2 regions of the Acidovorax sp. PRC11 genome follow, and region 2 is predicted to be linked to the other one. Evidence: riboswitches for the same ligand, from Rfam matches in the RefSeq annotation. Region 2 holds a riboswitch; the other holds the start of a gene.

Region 1 (5,187 bases), on a different contig from region 2:
CGAGCTGGCCCGTGTAGATCACGCCCGCCAGCACCAGGCGCGCCGCGTAGTCTTCACGGAAGGCCGCGAAGAGGGCGAGCGTCACCAGCACCGGGGGCACGATCTGTCGCCACGGCAGGGGCCGGCGCTGGAACTGGTAGACGGCTGCGAGCAGGCTCGCGAACACACCGGCCAGCAGTCCGTTGGCCACCACGATCGAGAGCATGTCTGGAATCCGGCCGCGCAGCGCGAGCAGCACGTAGGCCAGCGACTGCATCAGCAGGGCCGTGGCCCACAGGCCCTGCCCCTCGCCCCGCCGGCGCGCGCCCACCAGCAGCAGCCCGGCCGCCATCACCAGCGATCCCACCACGGTCATCGCCAGCAGGGTCGGCAGGTGCAGCAGGGGCTGGGACGGCATGGCGCGGAACGGAAAAAAGAACGGTCGTGCGGGGGCGCAGAATAAGCGAACGCGCCGCCACGCGCCACCGCCCCGGGCAACCCGCTGCGCGAATTCCGGCGTGCAGCGCGCCGCGGGCGTCAGTCGTGCTCGAAATGGAACACGGCCGTGCCGGCCAGCGCGTTCGGCAGGAAGCGCACCTCCCGCCCGCGCTGCAGGCCGAACGCGTCGAGCACGCGCAGGCGGTTCTTGTGCGCCAGCACCTCGAAATCCTTGAACGTTCCGACGCGGATGTTCGGCGTGTCGTACCACTGGTAGGGCAGCCGGCGCGTGACGGGCATGCGCCCGCGCAGCACCGACAGCCGGTTCGGCCAGTGCGCGAAGTTCGGGAACGCGACGATGCCCGCCCGCCCGACGCGCGCCGTCTCGCGCAGCATCACCTCGGCGTTGCGCAGGTGCTGCAGCGTGTCGATCTGCAGCACCACGTCGAACGAGTTGTCGCCGAACATCGCGAGGCCTTCGTCGAGGTTCAGCTGCACCACGTTCACGCCGCGGCGCACGCAGGCGAGCACGTTGTCGTCGGCGATCTCCACGCCGTAGCCGCTGCAGCCGCGCTCGCGCTGCAGCATGTCGAGCAGCGCGCCGTCGCCGCAGCCCAGGTCGAGCACGCGCGCGCCGTGGGGCACGAGCCGCGCGATCGCGTGCATGGTGGATGGATCGCTCATGCTGCGGACTCCCTGGCAATGCCGTCGAAATAGGAACGCATCAGGTTCATGTAGCGCGCATCGTCCAGCAGGAAGGCGTCGTGGCCGTGCGGCGCGTCGATTTCCGCGTAGCTCACGTCCCGCCGGTTCTCCAGCAGCGCCTTGACGATCTCCCGGCTGCGCGCGGGCGAGAAGCGCCAGTCGGTGGTGAAGCTCACCAGCAGAAAGCGCGCGTGGGCGCGGGCCAGCGCCCGCGTGAGGTTGCCGCCGAACGCGAGCGCCGGATCGAAGTAGTCCAGGGCCCGGGTGATGAGCAGGTAGGTGTTGGCGTCGAAGTAATCGCTGAACTTGTCGCCCTGGTAGCGCAGGTAGCTCTCGATCTGGAACTCGATGTCCTGCGTGCTGTAGAGGTAAGACCCCGCGCCCGGCACCGGCGCGTCGCCGTCCGCCAGGGGGGCCGTGGCGCCAGGGACCGCGCGATCGAGCACCCGGCTCCGGAGCTGCCGGCCGAACTTCTCGTTCATTACGTCGTCCGACAGGTAGGTGATGTGGCCGATCATGCGGGCGATGCGCAGGCCGCGCTTCGGAATGGTGCCGTGGCGGTAGAAGTGCCCGCCGTGGAAGTCCGGGTCGGTGACGATCGCGCGGCGCGCCACCTCGTTGAACGCGATGTTCTCGGCGGTGAGGTTGGGCGCGCTCGCCACCACCACGGCATGGCGCATGCGGTCGGGGTACTGCAGCGTCCACGACAGCGCCTGCATGCCGCCCAGGCTGCCGCCCAGCACCGCGGCGAGCTGCTGCACGCCCAGGCGGTCCAGCAGCCGCGCCTGGGCGTTCACCCAATCCTCCACCGTCACCACGGGGAAATCGGCGCCGTACACCTCGCCGGTGTCCGGGTGCGTGTGCATCGGCCCGGTGGAGCCGAAGCACGAACCCAGGTTGTTGATGCCGATCACGAAGAAGCGGTCGGTGTCCACCGGCTTGCCCGGGCCGATCATGTTGTCCCACCAGCCCTCGCTGCGGGCCTGCCCCTCGTAGACCCCGGCCACGTGGTGCGACGCGTTGAGCGCATGGCACACCAGCACCGCGTTGGAGCGGTCGGCGTTCAGCGTGCCGTAGGTTTCGTAGGCGAGCGTGTAGTCGCGGATCGACGCGCCTCCCTGCAGGGGCAGCGGCTCCGCGAAATGCATGGATTGCGGTGTGGCGATGAACGACATGGATGAAAAAAACCCGGCATCGCTAAAAACGAGGCCGGGTCGTCGCACTGCACCAACGGTCGGGTCTTTAGCTGGATTTATAAAGCGCCCGCAAGCGGTGGCAAATCGGCGCGTGTGCGGCAATTATGCCAAAGGACCGGCGGCCGGTGCGAACAGCGCGGCGAGCCCGAGCACCAGGAAGATGACGGCCGACACCACGTGCACCGCGCGGATCGGCACGCGCCGCGTGATGCGTTCGCCCAGCCAGACCACGGGCGCGTTGGCGAGCATCATGCCGAGCGTGGTGCCCGCCACCACCCAGAAGTACGCGCTGTACTGCGCGGCCAGCATCACCGTGGCGATCTGGGTCTTGTCGCCCATCTCGGCGAGGAAGAACGCCACCAGCGTGGTGCCGAACACGCCGAAGCGCGGGGTGCCGCCGGTTTCGTCGTCGTCGAGCTTGTCGGGGATCAGCATCCACACGGCCATCGCGATGAACGACAGGCCGAGGATCCAGCGCAGCATCTGCGGCCCGATGACGGTGGTGACCCAGGCGCCCACGGCACCGGCGAGCGCATGGTTGGCGGTGGTGGCCGCGAGGATGCCCAGCACGATGGGCCAGGGCTTGCGGAAGCGGGCCGCGAGCACGAGCGAGAGGAGCTGGGTCTTGTCGCCCATTTCCGCGAGCGCGACGATGGACGTGGATACGAGGAAGGCTTCCATGGGGTGGGGGTTTATCCGGCCGGATAAAGCGGACAGCATCGACTGCGCCCCGACTCCGGCCTGTGGATCGGTGCGCAGCCAATGGTCTCGCCCAGTTCGGTCGAACCGCATGCGCCATGGGCCGCGCAGGCCCAAGTTTGTTGACGCATGCCCCCGTGCGCGCGGTGCGCCGGGCGGGCTACTCCCCAGAGACTGCCGCGATTGTAGTGCGCGGGAGCGGGCCCGGACGCCGGAAAGTGCGGGTAAATACCCACAATGAACGTTGCAGGCACGCCAATTTCCTTGCGCCGATCCGGATCACATGGTTGATAATGGTCTTGCTTTTCTGCTTGCAGGAATGCAGTTGCGGTGATTGTCGGTTTCGCGTCTCTGAGATCGTCACAGGTTTGCTGGTTGCGTCGGGCTCCATCGCGTTTTCATGTTTTTTTTAGGAGTCCTTCATGGGCAACAAACTCTACGTGGGCAACCTGCCCTATTCCTTCCGCGATGAAGACCTGCAACAGACGTTCAGCCAGTACGGTTCCGTCTCCAGCGCCAAGGTCATGATGGAACGTGACACCGGCCGTTCGAAGGGCTTCGGCTTCGTCGAAATGGGCAGCGATGCCGAGGCGCAAGCCGCCATCCAGGGCGCGCACGGCCAGAACTTCGGCGGCCGCGACCTGGTCGTGAACGAAGCCCGTCCGATGGAAGCCCGCCCCCCCCGCAGCGGTGGTTTCGGTGGCGGCAATGGTGGCGGCGGCTACGGCGGCGGTGGCCGCAGCGGTGGCGGCGGCGGCTACGGTGGTGGCAATGGCGGCGGCGGCTACGGCGGCGGCCGCGGCTACTGATCGGCCGGCGACCACCTGGTTGCCAAAAGATACAAAAAAGGGTCCCTCGGGACCCTTTTTTTATTCATGCGAGCTACAAACGGACGCTTGGGAACGCTTGATCTCCCCCCCCACTTATGGCCCATAATGCTTCGGCGAAAAATCTTTTTTTCGCGTTGCATTGCGGGGATCCGTCAGTTTCGCGCGCAGGGGCTCTTTGCGACCGTCCGGCTGCGTTTTCGGGACTCCATCGCTTTTTCCATGTGTTTTTGAGGAGTCCCGTGATGGGCAACAAACTGTACGTCGGCAACCTGCCGTACTCCGTGCGCGACAGCGATCTGGAGCAGGCTTTCTCCCAGTTCGGCGCCGTGACCAGCGCAAAGGTGATGATGGAGCGCGACACCGGCCGCTCGAAGGGCTTCGGCTTCGTCGAGATGGCCAGTGACCCGGAGGCGCAGGCCGCCATCGAAGGCATGAACGGCCAGTCCCTGGGTGGCCGCAGCATCGTCGTGAACGAAGCCCGTCCGATGGAAGCGCGTCCGCCCCGCAGCGGTGGCGGCTTCGGCGGCGGTGGTGGTGGTGGCGGCGGCTACGGCGGCGGTGGCCGCAGCGGTGGCGGTGGCTACGGTGGCGGCGGTGGTGGTGGTTACGGCGGTGGCCGTGGCGACGGCGGCGGCGGCGGCGGCTACGGTGGTGGCCGTGACGGTGGCGGCGGCGGCGGTGGATACGGCGGCCGCGGCGACGGCGGCTTCCGCAGCCCCTACGGCTCCGGCGCCCGCAATGGCGGCGGCGGTGGTGGCCGCGGCGGCTACGGCAACGGTGGTGGCGGCAACGGCGGCTACTGATCGGCCGCACGGCGACCGCGGAACCGGCAGAGCGACATCTGCCGGGTTCCCAGCAAAGGCTCCCAACGGGGGCCTTTTCTTTTTCTTCTCTTGTCGCTCCCTGCTTCACCCGCGCCCGGCCCCGCCCTCCGCGGCGCCGCGCCGGTGCTTGCGCGGACGCCCGGCCAGCAGGCGGTCGAACCAGGCGTTGGGCAGTGCGCGCAGCAGCTTGGCCACCACGCCCATCTGCCAGGGGATCACGCGGTAGCTGGCCCCGGCAGCGATGGCCGCATGGGCCTTGTCCGCGAAATCGCCGGGCTGCATGAGGAAGGGCATGGCATAGCGGTTCTGCCGCGTGAGCGGCGTGTCGATGTAGCCCGGGCAGATCGTCACCACGCGCACGCCGCTGGCGCGCAGCTCGCCCCGCAGGCTCTCGCAATAGCTGATGGTGGCGGCCTTGCTCGCGCAATAGGCGCCGTGCCCCGGCAGCCCGCGGATGCCGGCCACGCTGCCGATCCCCACCAGCGTGCCGCTGCCGCGCTGCACCATGGACGCGAT
Region 2 (5,187 bases):
GCTTGAATTTCAGTTCGGCCTGGCCCTGCTGCTGGCTCTTCACCGTCTCGGGGCGGGCCTGCAGGATGTAGAGCTGGCCGTCGGTGCCGTCCTTGCCCCACTCGATGTCCATCGGGCGGCCGTAGTGCTTCTCGATCAGCAGTGCGTAGCGCGCGAGCTGCTCGACGTCGGCGTCGGTCAGCGAATAGCGGTTGCGCAGTTCCGTGGGCACGTCGGTGGTCTTCACCAGCTTGCCATTGGCCTTTTTCTCCTCGGGCGAGGCGAAGACCATCTGCACCAGCTTGCTGCCCAGGTTGCGGCGGATCACGGCCTGCTTGCCGGCGGCCAGCATCGGCTTGTGCACGTAGAACTCGTCGGGGTTCACGGCGCCCTGCACCACCGTCTCGCCCAGGCCGTAGCTGGAGGTGATGAACACCACCTGGTCGAAGCCGGATTCGGTGTCGATCGTGAACATCACGCCCGCGGCGCCCAGGTCGGAGCGCACCATGCGCTGCACGCCGGCCGACAGGGCCACCACGTCGTGCGCGAAGCCCTTGTGCACGCGGTAGCTGATCGCGCGGTCGTTGTAGAGGGAGGCGAACACCTCCTTCATCTTGTGCAGCACGTCGTCGATGCCCACCACGTTCAGGAAGGTCTCCTGCTGGCCGGCGAAGGAGGCGTCCGGCAGGTCTTCCGCGGTGGCGGAGGAGCGCACGGCGAAGCAGGCCTCGGCGTTGTCGCCGCACAGCGTGGCGAAGGCGCCGCGGATGGCCTGCTCCAGGTCGGCCGGGAAGGGCTGGGCCTCGACCATGGCGCGGATCTCGGCGCCGGCGGCGGCCAGGGCGCGCACGTCCTCGGTGTCGAGGGTCTTCAGGCGGTCGCTGATCTTCTGGGCCAGGCCGTCGTGGGCGAGGAACTGGCGGAAGGCATGGGCGGTGGTCGCGAAGCCGGTGGGCACGCGCACGCCGTCGGGCAGCTGGGAGATCATCTCGCCGAGGGAGGCGTTCTTGCCACCCACCGACTCGACGTCGGTCATTCTCAGGTTCTCAAACGGAACGACCAGGGCGGTCGATTCGAACAGTGCAGACATGGGAAAGCTCCAGAAGTTGAAACCGGGTCTGCGCGCCGCACAAGGCCGCCCGCGCGCGGGGGCGGGCTGGCGGGGGCGCCGTCGTCACGCATGCACGGCGCGCTGTGGCTTGGCTGTTCTGGTTGTAGGCCGGGCGCGTGCATGGTGGAAATGGGAATAATGGGCGCGATTGTAGGGCGGCCGGCCGCGAGGCGCTTGTGGGACATCACCGGCGTCCCGGTCCAGCCACCCCCGAGCGAATCGATCCACCCCGGAAAGCCCCGACCCACCCATGCACACGCGCACCGTATTCTTCATCTCCGACGGCACCGGCATCACGGCGGAAACCTTCGGCAACGCCATCCTGGCGCAGTTCGACATCAAGCCGCGCCACGTGCGCCTGCCCTTCATCGACACCGAGGACAAGGCCCACCAGGCCGTGCGCCGCATCAACCACACGGCCGAGCTGGAGGGCAAGAAGCCCGTCGTCTTCACCACGCTGGTCAACATGAGCGTGCTGCGCATCATCCAGGAGAACTGCAAGGGCATGCTGCTGGACATGTTCGGCACCTTCATCCGCCCGCTGGAGGGCGAGCTGGGCATCAAGTCGCTGCACCGCGTGGGCCGCTTCGCGGACGTGAGCCTGAGCAAGGAATACACCGACCGCATCGAGGCGATCAACTTCAGCCTGGACCACGACGACGGCCAGAGCCACCGCGACCTGGACGGCGCCGACGTGATCCTGGTGGGCGTGTCGCGCAGCGGCAAGACCCCGACCAGCCTCTACCTGGCGATGCAGTGCGGCCTGAAGGTGGCCAACTACCCGCTCATACCGGAAGACTTCGACCGCAAGCAGCTGCCGCCCGCGCTGGAGCCGCACCGCAAGAAGATCTTCGGGCTCACCATCCTGCCCGAGCGGCTCTCGCAGATCCGCAACGAGCGCCGGCCGGGCTCGAAGTACGCCGACCTCATGAACTGCCGCCACGAGGTGGCCGAGGCGGAGGCGATGATGCGGCGCTCGGGCATCCGCTGGCTCTCCACCACCACCAAGAGCATCGAGGAGATCGCGACGACGATCCTGCAGGAAGTGCGGCCGGAACGGCTGGTGTACTGATTCGCCCGCTCAGGCCACCGTGAGGTGCTCGAAGAGGATCAGCGACCCGATCCCGATGAGCAGGACGCCGCCCAGGCCCTCGGCCCAGCGGCCCACGACGGCTCCCAGCAGGCGGCCGACCATGACGCCCAGCGTGACCATGGTGAAGGTCGCCAGGCCGATGGCCACGGCCACCACGGCGATGTTCACGTCGAGGAAGGCGAGGCCCACGCCGACCGCCATCGCGTCGATGCTGGTGGCGAAACCGGTCACCGCCAGGAGCCAGAATCCGTGCCGGCTCGGCTTCTCGGCCTCCATCTCCCCGGGGCTTTTCATCGACGCGATCAGCATGTGGCCGCCCAGGCACACCAGGAGCACGAACGCGATCCAGTGGTCCCAGGCCTTGACGTAATCCGACGCCATCGAGCCCAGCGCCCATCCGGCGACGGGCGTGAGCGCTTCGATCACGCCGAAGATGGCGCCGGTGCGCAGCGCTTCGGACCAGCGGGGTTTGAGGAGGGCGGTGCCCTTGCCGACGGCGGCGGCGAAGGCGTCGGTCGACATGGCGAAGGCCAGCACCGAAATGGCAGCGAGATTCATGGGGAAGACAACTTGTGATCGGCCGGGCACGAGCGCAACGGCACGCCATCGCTGCCCGGCCTGCGCCGCGATGGAGTGCCGATGGTCTCGCCAACCGATCAACGGATGCCGGCGCCACGGCATGCGGGATGCCGAGTGTGTTGACGCAGGCGCCTTCAGCGGTGAAGGCAGGCTACTCCCCAAGGGAGCCGCGATTCTAGAAGAGGCTGGGCGAACGCACGCCCATGGCCCCGACGGCAGGAAGCCTACTGGAAACGGGTCGCATTCCTGGCCGGTACGTTGCGCCCAGCCCCATCGCCACCTCGCTGCCGTAGAAGCGAACGCTGGATTCTTGCATGGACACGCCAGCCGGCAGGGCTGCCACGGGATTCTTGCAGAAGACGTTAGGCAGCCAGGGGCGTGCAGAATGCGCGTTCAAAACAAACAGAGAGGGAGTGCCGACATGGCCCGAAGACGAGGAAAAACATCCGCCATCGATGACCTGATGGAACTGGTGGCGCTGCTGCCCTGGTGGGCGGGCGTGCTGCTGGCCATCGTGAGCTATCTGGTGCTGCACCGCTGGGCGAATGCGCCGTTGCCGGTGGCGAGCTCGCCGCAGGACATCGCCGGCATGGCCACCAGCAGCATTTGGCGCGGGCTGGCCTATGGCGGCCAGTTCCTGCTGCCGTTCGTGTGTGCGATGGGGGCCCTCGCTTCCGCCCTGCGCCGCCGCGAGCGCCGCCGGCTGATCGACACCGCAGCCCGCAACCCAGCCGCCGACGCCCTGCATGGGATGACGTGGCAGGCGTTCGAAGTGCTCGTGGGCGAAAGCTTCCGAAGGCAGGGGTACCTCGTGGAAGAGACGGGCGGCGGTGGCGCGGACGGCGGCGTCGACCTCGTGCTCGGCAAGGGCGGCGACCGGTTCCTCGTGCAGTGCAAGCAGTGGAAGGCCTTCAAGGTCGGCGTGACCGTGGTGCGCGAGCTCTACGGGGTGATGGCCGCGCGGGGCGCCGCGGGCGGCTTCGTCGTCACCTCGGGCCGCTTCACGCAGGAGGCCACGGACTTCGCCAGCGGGCGGAACATCCGGCTCATCGACGGCGAGGCATTGCTGCAGTGGATACGGCAGGGGCGATCGCCGGCGCGTTCGCATCCGCATTCGCCTTCACAGCCGGCAGCGGCGCACGCTCCGCGGGCCCCCAGGGAGCCGACCATGGACGCACCGCCCCCTGCGCCGGCTTCCACTCCCGCTCCTGCTCAGTCCCCTGCACCCGTATCTGCACCAGATCCCGCGACGGCGCCGTCATGCCCGGCCTGCGCACAGCCGATGGTGCGCCGGGTCGCCAAGCGCGGGGCCTCGGCAGGGCATGCGTTCTGGGGATGTTCGGCGTACCCGCGGTGCCGGGGTACCAAGCCGATGTGATTTTCCGGGTGGGGTCACAATAACAGCACCGCTTGCCAACCGCAGGGCCCCGGACGCCTTGCCGCCGAAGCTTCAGACGGCCCAGGCGCTCACTGCAGCGCTTCCGGCGCCGTGTGCCACAGCCGCCGCTGCAGCTCCGCCGCACTCGGGCCGGCCGGCACCGCAGCCCCCTCCCCCGCCGCCAGGCCCAGCCGCCGGGACCAGCGGTTGTTCAGGTTGCCCGCCATGGTGCGGAAATGCGGCGACAGGCCCTCCATGCGCGCGAGGCTCTCCAGGTGGGCGGCAATCTTGCGGCCCATGGCTTCGCGATCGCCCGTGCGCTCGGTGTGCGCATAGCCGGTCATGAGCGCCAGCGTGCCGGCCAGCAGCGCTTCGGCACAGGGCAGGCCCGGCTCGGCCTCGGAGGGGTGCAGCAGCGGGTTGGCGGATGGACGGGAAGCGTCGGACATGCAGGGAAACTCCTGGGTGCGTTGGTGTGGCTGGCTGCGGGCAGTATATGAGAATGAATATCAATCACAAAATGCCGCCGCGAACCCTTTCCACCGGCAGGGATGCCGGCCAGGACCACCACCGCGGGCCAACGAAAAAGGGAGCGGCATCGCCGCTCCCTTGTCCTTCCGTGGCGCAGGGCGCCATCAGGCCGGGGCCGTGGTGCGGATCAGGTGGTCGAACGCACCCAGGGCCGCCTTCGCGCCGTCGCCGGCCGCGATGATGATCTGCTTGTACGGCACCGTGGTGCAGTCACCGGCCGCGAACACGCCCGGCACGCTGGTGCGGCCATGCGAATCGACCACGATTTCGCCGAAGCGCGACAGCTCCACCGTTCCGCGCAGCCAGTCGGTGTTGGGCAGCAGGCCGATCTGCACGAAGATGCCCTCCACGGCCAGCACGTGGTGCTCTTCGGTGGTGCGGTCCTGGTAGCTCAGGCCGGTCACGCGGTTGCCGTCGCCCTTCACCTCGGTGGTCTGGGCGTTGAGGATCACGTCCACGTTCGGCAGGCTGCGCAGCTTGCGCTGCAGCACGGCATCGGCCTTCAGCTCGCCCGCG

Evidence for each region. Region 2 has a riboswitch for manganese ahead of mntP (manganese efflux pump MntP). Riboswitches for the same ligand answer to the same signal wherever they lie in the genome.
Region 1: it holds a riboswitch for manganese, as region 2 does, so the genes downstream of both, Q9R47_RS02840 (TMEM165/GDT1 family protein) here and mntP (manganese efflux pump MntP) in region 2, are expected to answer to the same signal.

The regions. Positions count from the first base shown of each region.
Region 1 covers NZ_JAUZUQ010000002.1:161,414-166,600, reverse strand. The annotation lists gene Q9R47_RS02855 (diguanylate cyclase) at 1-397, opposite strand, end outside; gene metW (methionine biosynthesis protein MetW) at 517-1,101, opposite strand; gene Q9R47_RS02845 (homoserine O-acetyltransferase) at 1,098-2,297, opposite strand; gene Q9R47_RS02840 (TMEM165/GDT1 family protein) at 2,421-2,999, opposite strand; yybP-ykoY riboswitch at 3,093-3,203, opposite strand; gene Q9R47_RS02835 (RNA-binding protein) at 3,440-3,826, shown strand; gene Q9R47_RS02830 (RNA-binding protein) at 4,090-4,650, shown strand; gene Q9R47_RS02825 (SDR family oxidoreductase) at 4,756-5,187, opposite strand, start outside.
Region 2 covers NZ_JAUZUQ010000011.1:140,439-145,625, reverse strand. The annotation lists gene ppsA (phosphoenolpyruvate synthase) at 1-1,069, opposite strand, end outside; gene Q9R47_RS14475 (pyruvate, water dikinase regulatory protein) at 1,341-2,162, shown strand; gene mntP (manganese efflux pump MntP) at 2,172-2,741, opposite strand; yybP-ykoY riboswitch at 2,756-2,924, opposite strand; gene Q9R47_RS14465 (restriction endonuclease) at 3,184-4,140, shown strand; gene Q9R47_RS14460 (hypothetical protein) at 4,230-4,589, opposite strand; gene ahpF (alkyl hydroperoxide reductase subunit F) at 4,776-5,187, opposite strand, start outside.